Regions from separate parts of the Burkholderia sp. AW49-1 genome, predicted to be linked through region 1. Evidence: predicted binding sites of a transcription regulator. Region 1 holds the regulator's gene; the other holds the start of a gene.
The links. Region 1 encodes HrcA, which represses chaperone genes, less so after heat shock. Its sites were predicted from a motif close to TTAGCACTCNNNNNNNNNGAGTGCTAA; they were not measured.
Positions count from the first base shown of each region.

Region 1 (7,210 bases):
ATCTCGACTTCGGCGTGATCGGCGCGATCCGTTCGCTGCACCAGCAGATTCGCCAGGAAGCCGCGCGCCGCGCGTCGATGCGGCCCGACAAGGCCGACGACATCAAGCTCGGGCGCGGCGGGATCCGCGAGATCGAATTCAGCGCGCAGGTGTTCCAGCTGATCCGCGGCGGCCAGGATGCGGAATTCCGCGTGCGGCCGACGCTCGCGGTGCTGCGCCATGCGCAGGCGCGCGGGCTGATCGGCGAGGACGTGCGCGAGCGCCTGACCGAAGCCTACAACTTCCTGCGCACGCTCGAGCATCGGCTGCAGTACCGTGACGACGCTCAGACGCACGCGATGCCTGTCGATCCAGGCGAGCGCGCGGTGCTGGCCGCGTCGCTCGGCTTTGCCGATTACGCGGCGCTGATGACGGTGCTCGACGGCCACCGCACCTTCGTCGAGGCGCAGTTCGACCAGATCTTTGCCGACAAGGCGAACGGAGGCCCCTGCGCGGCGGGCGAGGACACCACCGTGTCGTGGATCTGGAGCGGGGCGCTCGCCGACGACGGCGAAGACGACGCGCTGCGCGCGCGCCTCGACGGCCTCGGCTTCAGCGATCCGGCGACCGTGCTCGCGCGGCTGCGCGCGATCTGGCAGTCGTCGCGCTACGCGGGCCTGCCGGAAAAGAGCCGGCAACGCTTCGACAGCGTCGCGCAACGCGCGCTCGAGGCCGCGCCGCGGATCGACGCCGCGCGCCGCGACGACACCATCGTGCGGCTGTTCGACCTGCTCGAGACGGTCAGCCGGCGCGGCGTCTATCTCGCGCTGCTGACCGAGTATCCGGCCGCGCTCGATCGCGTGCTGTCGGTGCTCGGCGCGACGCGCTGGGGCGGCGGCTACCTGATCCGCCACCCACAACTGCTCGACGAACTGCTCGACGACGAAGCGATCGCGAGCCCGTTCGACTGGCCCGCGTTCAAGGACGCATTGCGTGCGCGCCTGGCAGCCGCCGACGGCCCCGAGCAGCAGATGGACCTGCTGCGGCATGCGCAGCACGCGGAGGTGTTCCGCATCCTGCTGATCGATCTGGCGGGCCAGCTGTCGGTCGAGCACGTGAGCGATCGTCTGTCGGAACTCGCCGACGCGGTGCTCGACGTGACGATCGAGGTGGTCTGGTCGCAACTCGCGAAGCGCCACCGCGACGTGCCGAAGTTCGCGGTGATCGCGTACGGCAAGCTCGGCGGCAAGGAGCTCGGCTACGCATCGGATCTCGACCTGATCTTCCTGTACGACGACCCCGACGAGCGCTCGGCGGACGTCTACACGACGTTTACGCGCCGGCTGATCACGTGGCTCACGACCGCGACCGGCGCGGGCGCGCTGTTCGACATCGACCTGCGGCTGCGGCCGAACGGCGAGGCCGGACTGCTCGTGACCGATCTCGACGCGTTCCGCCGCTACCAGTTGCGCGAGGGCGACGCCGCGAACACCGCGTGGGTGTGGGAGCATCAGGCGCTGACGCGTGCCCGCTATAGCGCGGGCGACGCGCAGATCGGCGCGGACTTCGAGACGATCCGCCGGCAGGTGCTGACGACGCCGCGTGACGGGGCGGTGCTCGCGAAGGAGATCGTCGACATGCGCGGCAAGGTGTTCGCCGGCCACCCGAACCAGACCGAGCTGTTCGACCTGAAGCACGATCGCGGCGGGATGGTCGATATCGAGTTCATCGTCCAGTACTGGGTGCTGCTGCATGCGTCGAGCGATGCCGAGCTGATCCGCAACACCGGCAATATCGCACTGCTGCGCGAAGTCGCCCGGTTCGGGCTGATGGGCGAGGACGAAGCCGAACGTGTCGGCGCCGCGTACCGCAAGTACCGGAAGCTGCAGCACAAGCTGCGGCTCGACGGGATGGAAAAGGCGCGGGTTGATCCGGCGCTGGTGGCCGACGAGCGGGCGGCCGTGACGGCGTTGTGGGAGCGGGTGTTCGGCGCGGTCGAAACGGGTGTTTGAGTCGGGCGTTCGAATCGAGCGTTCGAATCACCGGGCAGGGCGGGCGTGATCGGGCCGCCGCTGCTGCCGATGAAACAAGACCGGCGCATGCGCCGGTCTTTTCGCGTTCGGGGGCGGGTGCCCGCGTCAAGCCGCCAGCATTTCCTTAGCGTGCTTGCGCGTCGTCGCGGTGATCTCGAGCCCACCGAGCATGCGGGCGACTTCCTCGACCCGGCTCGCCTTGTCGAGCGGGACGACCGACGAGACGGTGCCGCCGCGGTCGTCGGCACCCTTCGCGACCTGGAAGTGATGGTCGCCGCGCGCGGCGACCTGCGGCAGGTGCGTCACGCACAGTACCTGGCGGTCACGCCCGAGCTGATGCAGCAGGCGGCCGACCACCTCGGCGACGCCGCCGCCGATGCCCGTGTCGACTTCGTCGAAAATCAGCGTCGGTGTCGGGCTGGCGGCGCTCGCGATCACAGCGAGCGCAAGGCTGATCCGTGCGAGTTCGCCGCCCGACGCGACTTTCGCGAGCGGCCGCAGCGGCACGCCGGGGTGTCCCGCGACCCGGAATTCGACCTGCTCGAGCCCGTGCGGGCCGCCGTCGGCGAGCGGCACGAGCGCGACTTCGAAGCTGCCGCCCGCCATCGACAGTTCCTGCATGCCGGCCGTGACGGCCGTGCCGAGCGCCTTCGCTGCCTGCGCGCGCGCCTTCGACAGGTGTTTCGCGTCGGTGAGATAGGCTTCCCATGCCTTGGCCTGCGCGGCTTCGAGCGCGCCGAGATCGGCGGCTGCGTCAAGCGCGGCGAGCTGCGCGCGGCGTGCCGCATGTTCCTCGTGCAGCGTGTCGGGCGGTAGCCGGAACTTGCGGGCGGTCGAGTGCAGCGCGTCCAGGCGCGTTTCGACCTGCGCGAGCCGGGCCGGGTCGAGATCGAGGCGCTGCGCGTAGTGCGACAGCGAATAGACGGCTTCCTGCAGCTGGATCTCGGCAGGTTCGAGCGATGCGAGCGCGTCGCCGAGCCCCGTGTCGTAGTCGGCCAGGCTGCGCAGCTTCGACACGATCGCGCCGAGCTGCGGGAGCATCGCGTCGTCGGCCTCGGACAACGCGTTGAGCGCACCCTGCACGCCGGCGATCAGGTTCGCCGAATGCGACAGGCGCTTGTGCTCGCTGCCGACTTCGTCCCATTCGCCCGGTTGCGGTGCGAGCTTGTCGAGCTCGGCGAGCTGCCATGCGAGCTTCTCGCGTTCGAGCTGCAGTTCGCGCTCGTGCGCCTTCGCGGCGTCGATCGCCTGCGTCGCGTCGCGCCAGACGCGCCACGCGCGTGCGACGTTCGCGGCATCGGCGACGAGCCCCGCGTGCGTGTCGAACAGCTCGCGCTGCGCATCGGGACGCATCAGCAACTGGTGCGCGTGCTGGCCGTGGATGTCGACCAGCATCTCGCCGAGCTCGCGCAGCTGCGCGAGCGTCGCGCTGGTGCCGTTGATGAACGCGCGCGAGCGGCCGTTCGCGTCGATCACGCGGCGCAGCATCACGGTGTCCTCGGCGTCGAACGCGTGTTCGTCGAGCCAGCGCGCGACGCGGTCGTGCGGCGTGAATTCGGCGGTGATGTCGGCGCGGCCGCAGCCGGCGCGCACGACGCTCGCGTCGGCGCGTTCGCCGAGCGCGAGGGCGAGGGCGTCGATCAGGATCGATTTGCCGGCGCCGGTTTCGCCGGAAAAGACGGTGAAGCCGCTGTCGAATTCGAGATCGAGCGCGGCGACGATGACGAAGTCGCGAATCGAGAGGTGGCGAAGCATGGTGTCGGGCTCGGGTGCGTCAGGACGCCTTGTCGTCTTCGTTCGATGCGTGTTCGTTCCAGTGCAGCTTCTTGCGCAGCGTCGCGTAATAGCTGTAGCCGACCGGATGCAGGAACGGCACCGTGTGCTTCGAGCGGCGCACCTCGATCGTGTCGTTCAGCTCCAGCGCGGTAAACGACTGCATGTCGAAGTTCACGTTGACGTCGCGGCCGCCGACGATCTGGATCGCGATCTTCGAATCGTCGGGCAGCACGATCGGCCGGTTCGACAGCGCATGCGGCGCGATCGGCACGAGCACGATGCCCTGGAGTTGCGGGTGCAGGATCGGCCCGGCCGACGACAGCGCGTACGCGGTCGAGCCGGTCGGCGTGGCGACGATCAGGCCGTCCGAACGCTGGTTGTACATGTACCGGCCGTCGACCGACGCGCGCAGCTCTACCATCCCGGAAAAGCCGCTGCGGTTCACGACGACGTCGTTGAACGCGAGTGCATGGTAGATCGGTTCGCCGTCGCGCACGATCCGGGCCTCGAGCAGCGAGCGCTCTTCGCGCTCGAACTTGCCCGACAGGATCACCGGGACGCGCGCCTGCATGTCGGCCGCCGCGATGTCCGTGATGAAGCCGAGCCGCCCGTGGTTGATCCCGATCAGCGGTGTCTTGTACGGCGCGAGCTGGCGGCCGATGCCGAGCATCGTGCCGTCGCCGCCGAGCACGACTGCCACGTCCGCGCGCGCGCCGATTTCCGCCGGGGTGAGCGCCGGATATCCGGAGATGCCGATCTCGCGCGCGGTTTCGGCTTCGAACACGACCTCGAAGCCGAGCTTCGCGATGCAGCCAGCCAGCGTGGCGAGCGGCTCGGCGATGCCGGGCGTGTTGCTCCGGCCCACGAGCGCGACAGTATTGAACTGATTACCGGTTTTCATGCCGGCATTACACCATAGCTCGTTGACGAAAAGAACCGGCTGTGTGAAGACGGGGCCGGATCGGTCAGCCCGCGCGACAGTGGCCGCGGCCACTCGCCGTGCTCGCGCGGTTGCGCTAAAATTTTCCACCATGCTAGATCCTCGCGCACGAACCCTCCTGAAAACCCTGATCGAACGGTATATCGCCGACGGTCAGCCGGTCGGCTCGCGCACGTTGTCCCGTTACTCGGGGCTCGAGCTGAGCCCGGCAACGATCCGCAACGTGATGTCCGACCTGGAGGAGCTCGGCCTCGTGTCGAGCCCGCACACGTCGGCCGGCCGCGTGCCGACGCCGCGCGGCTATCGCCTGTTCGTCGACACGATGCTGACGGTCGAGGCGCCGATCGATGCCGAGGCCGTCGCGCGCCAGGTGCAGAACACGCTGCAGGCCGGCGAACCGCAGCAGCGGGTGGTGGCCGCCGCGGCGAGCGTGCTGTCCAACCTGTCGCAGTTCGCGGGTGTCGTGCTGACGCCGCGCCGCAGCCACGTGTTCAAGCAGATCGAGTTCATGCGGCTGTCGGACAAGCGCATCCTGCTGATCATCGTCACGCCCGAGGGCGACGTGCAGAACCGGATGCTCGCGACGCCGCGCGACTATTCGCCGTCGCAGCTCACCGAGGCGTCCAACTACATCAATGCGCATTTCGCCGGGCTGTCGTTCGACGAGGTGCGCCGCCGCCTGCGTGACGAGATCGACCAGCTGCGCGGCGACATGACCACGCTGATGCATGCGGCCGTGACGGCCAGCACCGAGGTGCCCGACACCGAGGACACCGTGCTCATTTCCGGCGAGCGCAACCTGCTCGAAGTGGCGGATCTGTCGTCCGACATGGCGCGGCTGCGCAAGCTGTTCGACGTGTTCGATCAAAAAACGGGCCTCCTGCAATTGCTCGACGTGTCGAGCCACGCCCAGGGCGTGCAGATCTTCATCGGCGGCGAATCGACGCTGGTGCCGATCGAGGAAATGAGCGTCGTGACCGCGCCCTACGAGGTGAACGGCCAGATCGTCGGCACGCTCGGCGTGATCGGCCCGACCCGCATGGCGTACAACCGCGTGATCCCGATCGTCGACATCACCGCGCGGCTGCTGTCGCTCACGCTGAGCCAGCAGTAACCCGAGCTGTTACCGTTCCGCCATCGTGCCGCGACGCTCCGTGCGTCGCCAGTCGGCCGAACGGCCAGCCGACCGGAGCGAGGCGGCCCGCTATAATTGAAGGCCGTTCGACTGCGTGCCCCGAGCACGTTCCTGCCCATGCGTTTCGATCTTGAGCCGCCTTCGAGCATTGCGGCCGCCCATCGCATCGGCGTGCTGCTGATCAATCTCGGCACGCCCGACGCCCCGACGCCACGCGCGGTGCGGCGCTATCTGGCCGAATTCCTGTCGGATCCCCGCGTCGTCGAAATCCCGCAGGTCGTCTGGCAGGTGCTGCTGCGCACGCTGATCCTGCCGCTGCGCGGCCGCGCGTCCGCGAAGAAATACGCGGCCGTCTGGATGCCCGAGGGCTCGCCGCTGCGCGTGTACACCGAGCGCCAGACCGAAGGCGTGCGCCACCTGCTCGCATCGAACGACTACCAGGTGACGGTCGACTACGCGATGCGCTACGGCAGTCCGGGCATTGCGCAGGCACTCGCGCAGTTCAAGCGCGCGGGCGTCGAGCGAGTGCTCCTGATGCCCATGTATCCGCAATATTCGGCGTCCACCACCGCGACCGCGTTCGATGCCGCGTTCGCCGCGCTCGCGCGGATGCGTAACCAGCCGGAAGTGCGCACGGTGCGGCAATATGCCGACCACCCGGCCTACATCCACGCGCTTGCCGAGCAGGTGCGCCAATACTGGGCGCAGCACGGCCGGCCCGACTTCGCGGCCGGCGACAAGCTCGTGCTGAGCTTTCACGGGGTGCCGAAACGCACGCTCGACCTGGGCGACCCCTATCATGACCAGTGCCAGCAGACGGGCGCGCTGCTGATGGCCGCGCTCGGGCTGTCGACACTCGAGTGCCGCGTGACGTTCCAGTCGCGCTTCGGCAAGGCGGAGTGGCTGCAGCCGTATACGGCGCCGACGCTGCGCGAACTCGGTGAGGCCGGCGTGCGGCGGGCCGACGTGTTCTGTCCTGGTTTTACGGCCGATTGTCTGGAGACGATCGAGGAGATCGGGATGGAGGTGCGTGACGAGTTCATCGCGGGCGGCGGCCAGGCCTTCCACCGGATTCCGTGCCTGAACGGCGCGCCCGCGTGGATCGGCGCGGTGGGCGAAATCGTCGCCGAGAATCTGCAGGGCTGGCCGGTGAAGGCCGCACAGCCCGAAACGGTGAGTTGAACGCGATGAATTACAAGATTTCGACGGAACCCAGCGCGAAGCTGCGCATCGACAAATGGCTGTGGGCAGCGCGCTTCTTCAAGACGCGCTCGCTCGCGTCCGACGCGGTCGACAAGGGCCACGTGAAGATCGGTGGCGCGGCGGTCAAGCCGGCGAAGGACGTGC
Region 1 covers NZ_JBSAXF010000011.1:7,238-14,447, reverse strand. The annotation lists gene glnE (bifunctional [glutamate--ammonia ligase]-adenylyl-L-tyrosine phosphorylase/[glutamate--ammonia-ligase] adenylyltransferase) at 1-1,991, shown strand, start outside; gene recN (DNA repair protein RecN) at 2,118-3,767, opposite strand; gene ACV22W_RS18130 (NAD kinase) at 3,787-4,689, opposite strand; gene hrcA (heat-inducible transcriptional repressor HrcA) at 4,820-5,842, shown strand; gene hemH (ferrochelatase) at 5,981-7,045, shown strand; gene ACV22W_RS18115 (RNA-binding S4 domain-containing protein) at 7,051-7,210, shown strand, end outside.

Region 2 (7,210 bases), on a different contig from region 1:
GTGGTCGGCACGCTCGGCGGCAGCAATCCGGCAGGCGCACTGAGCAACGCGGTCAGTTCGGTAACGGGTGCACTCGGCAATCTCGGTGGCACGAACCCGCTGGCGCCGGTGCAGGGCGTCGTGAACCAGGTCGTCGGCACGCTGTCGGGCGCAGGCGGCAGCCCGATCGCGCCGATCACGAACCTCGTCGGCGGTCTGACCGGCGGCAGCAACCCGGCCGGCGCACTGACCGGTGCACTCGGTTCGGTGACGGGCGCCCTTGCGAACGGTCCGGCAGCCCTCGGGCAGGCGGCCGGCGCACTGTCGGGCGCGGCCGGTTCGACGGCTGCGGCGGGCGGCAGCCTGCTCGGCTCCGGCGCGAGCGCGGCCGGCAGTACGGCGGGCGCGACCGGTTCGCTGGTGTCGACGACCGGCAACGCGACGGCAACGGTCGTCAATGCAGTCGGCACGACGCTGGGCACGGCGCTGGGTTCCACGCCGAGCCTGTCCGTCACGCCGCACTCGGGCAACGGCTCCGCGAACAACCCGCTCGCACCGGTGTCGACGCTACTGCAGGCGGTAACTGGCGCATTGCCGAAGTAACCGGCCGGAACGCGCGGCGGCGGTCCATCATCGCCCGCCGCGCGCAACAGGGCGTACAACGCGGCATGACAGCAATGTCATGCCGCGTTTTTCTTTGGGTTGCCGATGCGTTTCCTGTGAGGAGTGGCGCCGATTTGTGGGGTGGCATGGAATAACTGGTCGGATTCGTCCGTTTACATACCGAGTCTCGGCGCCGCCGGACAGCGGGATAATGGTCATCACGAAGTCGACGTCCCGTCCGGCGGCATCGTGCCGCGACGCCATGCCAAGGAGAACGGGAATGAAGACGATGCTGTTCGCCATCGCGCTGACGGCCGCGATCGCGCGGCCTGCGGCCGCCGAGCCGCCGCAGGCCGGTGACGGGAAACTGGTCGACGAAGATCACATGACGCTGTACGTGTTCGATCACGACGCGCCGGGCAAGAGCACCTGCACCGGCACCTGCGCGGCCAACTGGCCGCCGGCGCTCGCCGACGGATACGACAAGGCGTCGGGCGCGCTGAGCCTCGTCACGCGCGACGATGGCAAGAAGCAATGGGCTTACCACGGCCGTCCGCTGTATCGCTGGAAGATGGACCGCAAGGCCGGCGACGCGGGCGGCGACGGAATCGGCGGCATGTGGCACGTCGCGCGTCCCTGAACACCGACCGACGGACTGACGGCGCGGCGATGCGCGAGGCATCCGGATGAGCTACGAATCGGACCTGCTGGTGTGGCTGCCGCATCTCACGCGATATGCGCGCGCGCTGACGGGCGACCGGGCCTGGGCGGACGATCTCGTGCAGGACACGCTCGAACGCGCGCTGAACCGGCCGCCGCGCGACGGCGGCAACCTGCGTGCGTGGCTGCTGACGCTGCTGCGCCACCGCTTCATCGACCAGTTGCGCGCGCGGCACGAGATCGCGGTCGACGATGCGACCGCGCCATGGCAGACGATGGCCGCGCCGACCGACGAGATCGGCGGCCTGCTGTTGCGCGACGTGCAGCGCGCGCTGTACCGGCTGCCCGTCGAGCAGCGCGAGGTGCTGCTGCTGGTCGCGCTCGAGGAACTGAGTTACCGCGACGCCGCGCAGGTGCTCGGCGTGCCGGTGGGGACGGTGATGTCGCGGCTGTCGCGGGCGCGTGAACAGATGCGTGCGCTGCTGTCCGACGAGCCGCCGGCGCGCGGCGCGGCCGCATTACGGGTGATCGGGAAGACATGATGGACGACGATCCGCGCAAACCTTCGAACGCTCGGGACGGCGGAGCCGACGCGTCGGCGCAACTGCTGTCGGCGCTGCTCGACGGCGAGCTGTCCGGGCAGGAGCGCCGCGAGGTGCTCGAACGGCTGGCGTCCGATCCGCGCGAAGCAAACCGGTTCGCGCATTACCGCGCGCAGCGCGACGCGTTGCAAGCACTGTTCCCGCTGCCGGCCGCCGCACCCGCGCTGTTCGTGCAGCGGCGCGTGCCGCGTTGGCGCGGCGTCGCGTATGCATTCGCGGGGCTGGCGGCCGGGCTGGTGATCGGCGTCGCGCTGCACGCAGGCTGGACGACCTTCGGCGCCGAGCCGGCCTTCGCCGCGCGCGCGGACGTCGCGTACGCCGTGTACGCGGCCGATCGCGAACATCCGGTCGAGGTCGACGCACGCGATCCGGCGCGCCTTGCCGCGTGGCTGTCCGCGCGTCTCGGGCGGCCCGTGCGTGCGCCGTCGCTCGACGAATACGGCTATGCATTGCTGGGCGGCCGGCTGCTGCCGGGCGACGCCGGGCCGGCCGCGCAACTGATGTACCAGCGCGCGGACGGCAAGCGCGTCACGCTCTACATGACGGCCTACGATGCGCGGCGCTTCGCGCCCCGGGCGATGTCCGCCGGCGGCCGCGATACGTACTTCTGGTCCGATCGCGGCATGGGTTATGCGCTCTCCGGACGCGCCGGCGAACGACGCCTGCGCGAGCTCGCGATCGAAGCATGCGGCGCGCTCGGCGGACCGACCGACGTATGGAAGGGGTGACGCGCGCGACATCGGCAGGGAGTCAGCGATGAACACGAAGGCGGTGGCGGTGGCGGTGGCGGTGGCGGTGGCGCTCGTGGCGGGCGCCGGGCTCGCGCGGGCGGACGGCGATGCGCCGGTGCGCGTGCCGGTCGACGCCGACGGCGTGCAGCGGGTGGCGATCGTCGGCGGCAGCTATTTCTTTCGGCCGAGCCACGTGGTCGTTCGCGCGCACGTGTCGGTCGAACTCACCGTCTCGGCCGAGCCGGGCGTCGTGCCGCACAGTTTCGAGATCGACGCGCCGCAGGCCGGCATCGCGGTGCATACCGAGCTGGGCACGACGCCGCGCACGTTGCGCTTCACGCCGACGGCGCCTGGCCGCTTCGCCTACTATTGCACGCATCGGCTGCTGTTCCTGCGCAGCCATCGCGAGCGCGGAATGGAAGGCGTGCTCGACGTCGAGGCGGCGCCGTGATCGCCGCGTTGCTGGCCGCGAGCCTGATAGGAGCGAGCATGACAGCCGATCCCGTGACCATCGCGCAGACACATTTCGACCAGGTTCACTCGTACCGCGCGACGATCCGCTCGTCCGCGCGAAGCGGCGAGCATGCCGAGTTCCACTATGCCTATCTGAAACCCGGTTTCGTCCGGATGGACTTCGTATCGCCGCATCACGGCGCGGTGCTCGCGTACGACCCCGGCAACGGCAAGGTGCGACTGCGCCCGTTCGGCGAACATGCGCTGCCCGCGTTGACGCTGTCGCCGTCCAATCCGCTGCTGCGCGACCGCAGCGGCCATCGCGTCGACCGGTCGGACGTCGGCGTGCTGCTGCACAACGTGCATGCGCTGCAGCAGGGCGGTGCGACCGTGACGGAAGGCAAGGAAACCATTGGCGGGCGCACCACGCTGCGCGTATCGGTGACGGGCGCGCCCGCGCACGTGATCGACGGCGTGCATCGCTATCGTCTGTGGCTGGACACCGAGGACGGCTTTCCGCTGAAGGTCGTCAGCTTCGCTGATGACGACGGCGCGCCGCTCGAAACGGTCACGCTCGACGACGTCGAGATCGACGTCGCGTTTCCCGCCCGCTTTTTCTCGCCCTGACCGCGCTTGTGACCCCGATTCTGATTCGCGCCGGAGGCAGCATGGCGGAATACCGGTTTTCGACGACATGGCGCGTGGACGCGCCCCTCGCGGCCGTCTGGGACGCGATCTACCAGGTCGATCGCTGGCCGGACTGGTGGAAGAGCGCCGTGCGGACCGTCGAGATCGAGCGCGGCGACGCGCGCGGCGTCGGCGCACTGCAGCGATATACGTGGAAAGGCGCGTTGCCGTACCGGCTGACTTTCGACATGCGCGTGCTGCGCGTCGAGCGGCCGCATGTGCTCGAAGGCCGCGCGAGCGGCGCGATCGAGGGCGACGGCCGCTGGTCGTTCGCCGGCGACGGCGCGCGCACCGTCGTGCGCTATGACTGGCACATCCGCACGCGCGAGCGCTGGATGAATTGGCTGGAGCCGATCGCGCGCCCGCTGTTCGCGTGGAATCACGACGTCGTGATGCGCGAAGGCGCGAAAGGCCTCGCGCGGCTGCTCGGTGCGATGGTCGAGACCGACGGCCGAACGTTTCAGCCGGTCGCGGGCTGCCCGGACATGTGACGATCGCTTGGCCGCGGTTTGGGCCCCTGTCGCGTCCGGGCAGCCATTTTCACGCGATGCCGGACGACCGCGGGAACTCGGTGCTCGCCCCCTGTCAAATTGGGGCGAGGGTCGGGATATCCCGTATCCCGCCCGCTCCCGGACAGCGGGACTGACACATATGTAGTTGTTTTCAATGGAATTTTTCAGCCAATCCCCGTTTTTTCACCGTTCCGCCCTGCACGAAAAAACCTCCGGTTCCCCTTCTTGAATTTGTCAAAACCCGTCCATATAATTAGCACTCGCTGCACGAGAGTGCTAACAATTCTCTGCCGGGCGACCCGCCGGGCAGATTCCCTAAGCGTTCTTCAATCTCAGTCAAGAGAGGAGTGAATATGAACCTTCGTCCTTTGCACGATCGCGTGATCGTCAAGCGCCTGGATCAGGAAACCAAGACCGCCTCGGGCATCGTGATCCCCGACGCAGCAGCTGAGAAGCCGGATCAAGGCGAAGTCCTGGCCATCGGCCCGGGCAAGCGCGACGACAAGGGCGCGCCGATCGCGCTCGACGTGAAGGTCGGCGATCGCGTGCTGTTCGGCAAGTACGCTGGCCAGACCGTCAAGGTCGACGGCCAGGAACTGCTGGTCATGCGTGAAGAAGACATCATGGCCGTGGTCAACGCCAAGTAAGCGTCCACTGACGGCACATATTCCCAAGAATTCAAGGAGTTAGAAGATGGCAGCTAAAGACGTCGTATTCGGCGATTCCGCCCGTTCGAAGATGGTCGAAGGCGTGAACATTCTCGCCAACGCAGTCAAGGTCACGCTGGGTCCGAAGGGCCGCAACGTCGTGCTCGAGCGCAGCTTCGGCGGCCCGACGGTCACCAAGGACGGTGTGTCGGTCGCGAAGGAAATCGAGCTGAAGGACAAGCTCCAGAACATGGGCGCGCAAATGGTCAAGGAAGTGGCTTCCAAGACCAGCGACAACGCAGGCGACGGCACGACGACGGCAACCGTCCTCGCGCAATCGATCGTTCGCGAAGGCATGAAGTACGTCGCATCGGGCATGAACCCGATGGACCTGAAGCGCGGCATCGACAAGGCAGTCGCAGCGGCTGTCGAAGAGCTGAAGAAGATCAGCAAGCCATGCACGACGAACAAGGAAATCGCACAGGTCGGCTCGATCTCGGCGAACAGCGACACGTCGATCGGCGATCGCATCGCTGAAGCAATGGACAAGGTCGGCAAGGAAGGCGTGATCACCGTCGAAGACGGCAAGTCGCTCGCCGACGAACTCGACGTCGTCGAAGGCATGCAGTTCGACCGCGGCTACCTGTCGCCGTACTTCATCAACAACCCGGACAAGCAAGTCGCCGTCCTCGACAACCCGTTCGTGCTGCTGCACGACAAGAAGGTGTCGAACATCCGTGATCTGCTGCCGGTGCTCGAGCAAGTCGCGAAGGCTGGCCGTCCGCTGCTGATCATCGCTGAAGACGTCGAAGGCGAAGCGCTCGCAACGCTGGTCGTCAACAACATCCGCGGCATCCTGAAGACCGTTGCGGTCAAGGCGCCGGGCTTCGGCGATCGCCGCAAGGCCATGCTGGAAGACATCGCGATCCTGACCGGCGGTCAAGTCGTCGCGGAAGAAACCGGCCTGACGCTCGAGAAGGCAACGCTGGCAGAACTGGGCCAGGCGAAGCGCATCGAAGTGGGCAAGGAAAACACGACGATCATCGACGGCGCAGGCGAAGCCGTGAACATCGAAGCGCGCGTCAAGCAAGTTCGCACGCAAATCGAAGAAGCGACGTCGGACTACGACCGTGAAAAGCTGCAAGAGCGCGTGGCCAAGCTGGCCGGCGGCGTGGCAGTGATCAAGGTCGGTGCTGCGACCGAAGTCGAAATGAAGGAAAAGAAGGCACGTGTCGAAGACGCACTGCACGCAACGCGCGCAGCTGTGGAAGAAGGCATCGTGGCAGGCGGCGGCGTTGCGCTGATCCGCGCTCGCACCGCGATCGCAGGCCTGACCGGCGCGAACGCCGACCAGAACGCCGGCATCAAGATCGTGCTGCGCGCAATGGAAGAGCCGCTGCGCCAGATCGTCACGAACGGTGGCGAAGAAGCGAGCGTCGTGGTGGCGGCAGTTGCTGCAGGCACGGGCAACTACGGCTACAACGCAGCAACGGGCGAGTACGTCGACATGGTTGAAGCCGGCGTCGTCGACCCGACCAAGGTCACGCGCACCGCACTGCAGAACGCAGCGTCGGTTGCAGGCCTGCTGCTGACGACGGACGCAGCTGTCGCAGAACTGCCGAAGGAAGACGCACCGATGCCGGGCGGCATGCCGGGCGGCATGGGCGGCATGGGCATGGACATGTAATCGACTTCGGTCGATGGCGTCCGGGGCGCGCAGCGATGCGCGTTCTACCCAAAGGAAAAGACCCGCAGCGATGCGGGTCTTTTTTTATGCGTTCGATGGTTGCGAGACCCGGCCGGTCAGCGGGCAACTGGAGCATGATTTCGACGCAGGTCAGACACTGCATCGCGCGCAGCCATCTGAGGGCAAGAATCGGTATCCCGGTTCAGTCGGCGGGCCGATTGGAAAAGTGGCACCGGATGGCTCAGGGAGTTGGATGTCGTGGTGTGCTCAGCGGCGGCTGGTTTTTGAGCGATACCGCGGCTCAAACGGACAAGCTCTGCCCATTGCAGCCGCGCTATTCAGTGACAGATCTTGTGCTTGCAGGGCTATTGTCATTCTTATGCTGCTTCTGCTGGCCTATCTTGGTTTGGTGCGCGCTTCCTCACCTTCCAGATATTCGCTGTGGGCATTTCCACGATCCGGTGCAGGACATAGGCAACTCCAACCGCAAACGTGAGAGCGATAGCGGCCGCCTGGTAGTACCTGAAATGGTATGCCATTAAAAGGCGGATGATTGCGTAGCCGGTCACCGCATGCACGAGATAAAGCGGATAGCTGATGTCGGCAAAAAAATCGACAATCTTCAGTGGCCTAAAGCGGTCTCGAAGCA
Region 2 covers NZ_JBSAXF010000009.1:201,372-208,581, reverse strand. The annotation lists gene ACV22W_RS16795 (beta strand repeat-containing protein) at 1-582, shown strand, start outside; gene ACV22W_RS16790 (COG4315 family predicted lipoprotein) at 863-1,222, shown strand; gene ACV22W_RS16785 (sigma-70 family RNA polymerase sigma factor) at 1,269-1,784, shown strand; gene ACV22W_RS16780 (anti-sigma factor family protein) at 1,784-2,572, shown strand; gene ACV22W_RS16775 (quinol oxidase) at 2,601-3,026, shown strand; gene ACV22W_RS16770 (LolA family protein) at 3,023-3,655, shown strand; gene ACV22W_RS16765 (SRPBCC family protein) at 3,697-4,206, shown strand; gene groES (co-chaperone GroES) at 4,581-4,874, shown strand; gene groL (chaperonin GroEL) at 4,921-6,561, shown strand; gene ACV22W_RS16750 (acyltransferase family protein) at 6,939-7,210, opposite strand, start outside.
Region 2: a site for HrcA is predicted at 4,481-4,507, ahead of groES (co-chaperone GroES). Genes of this name have one in related genera too.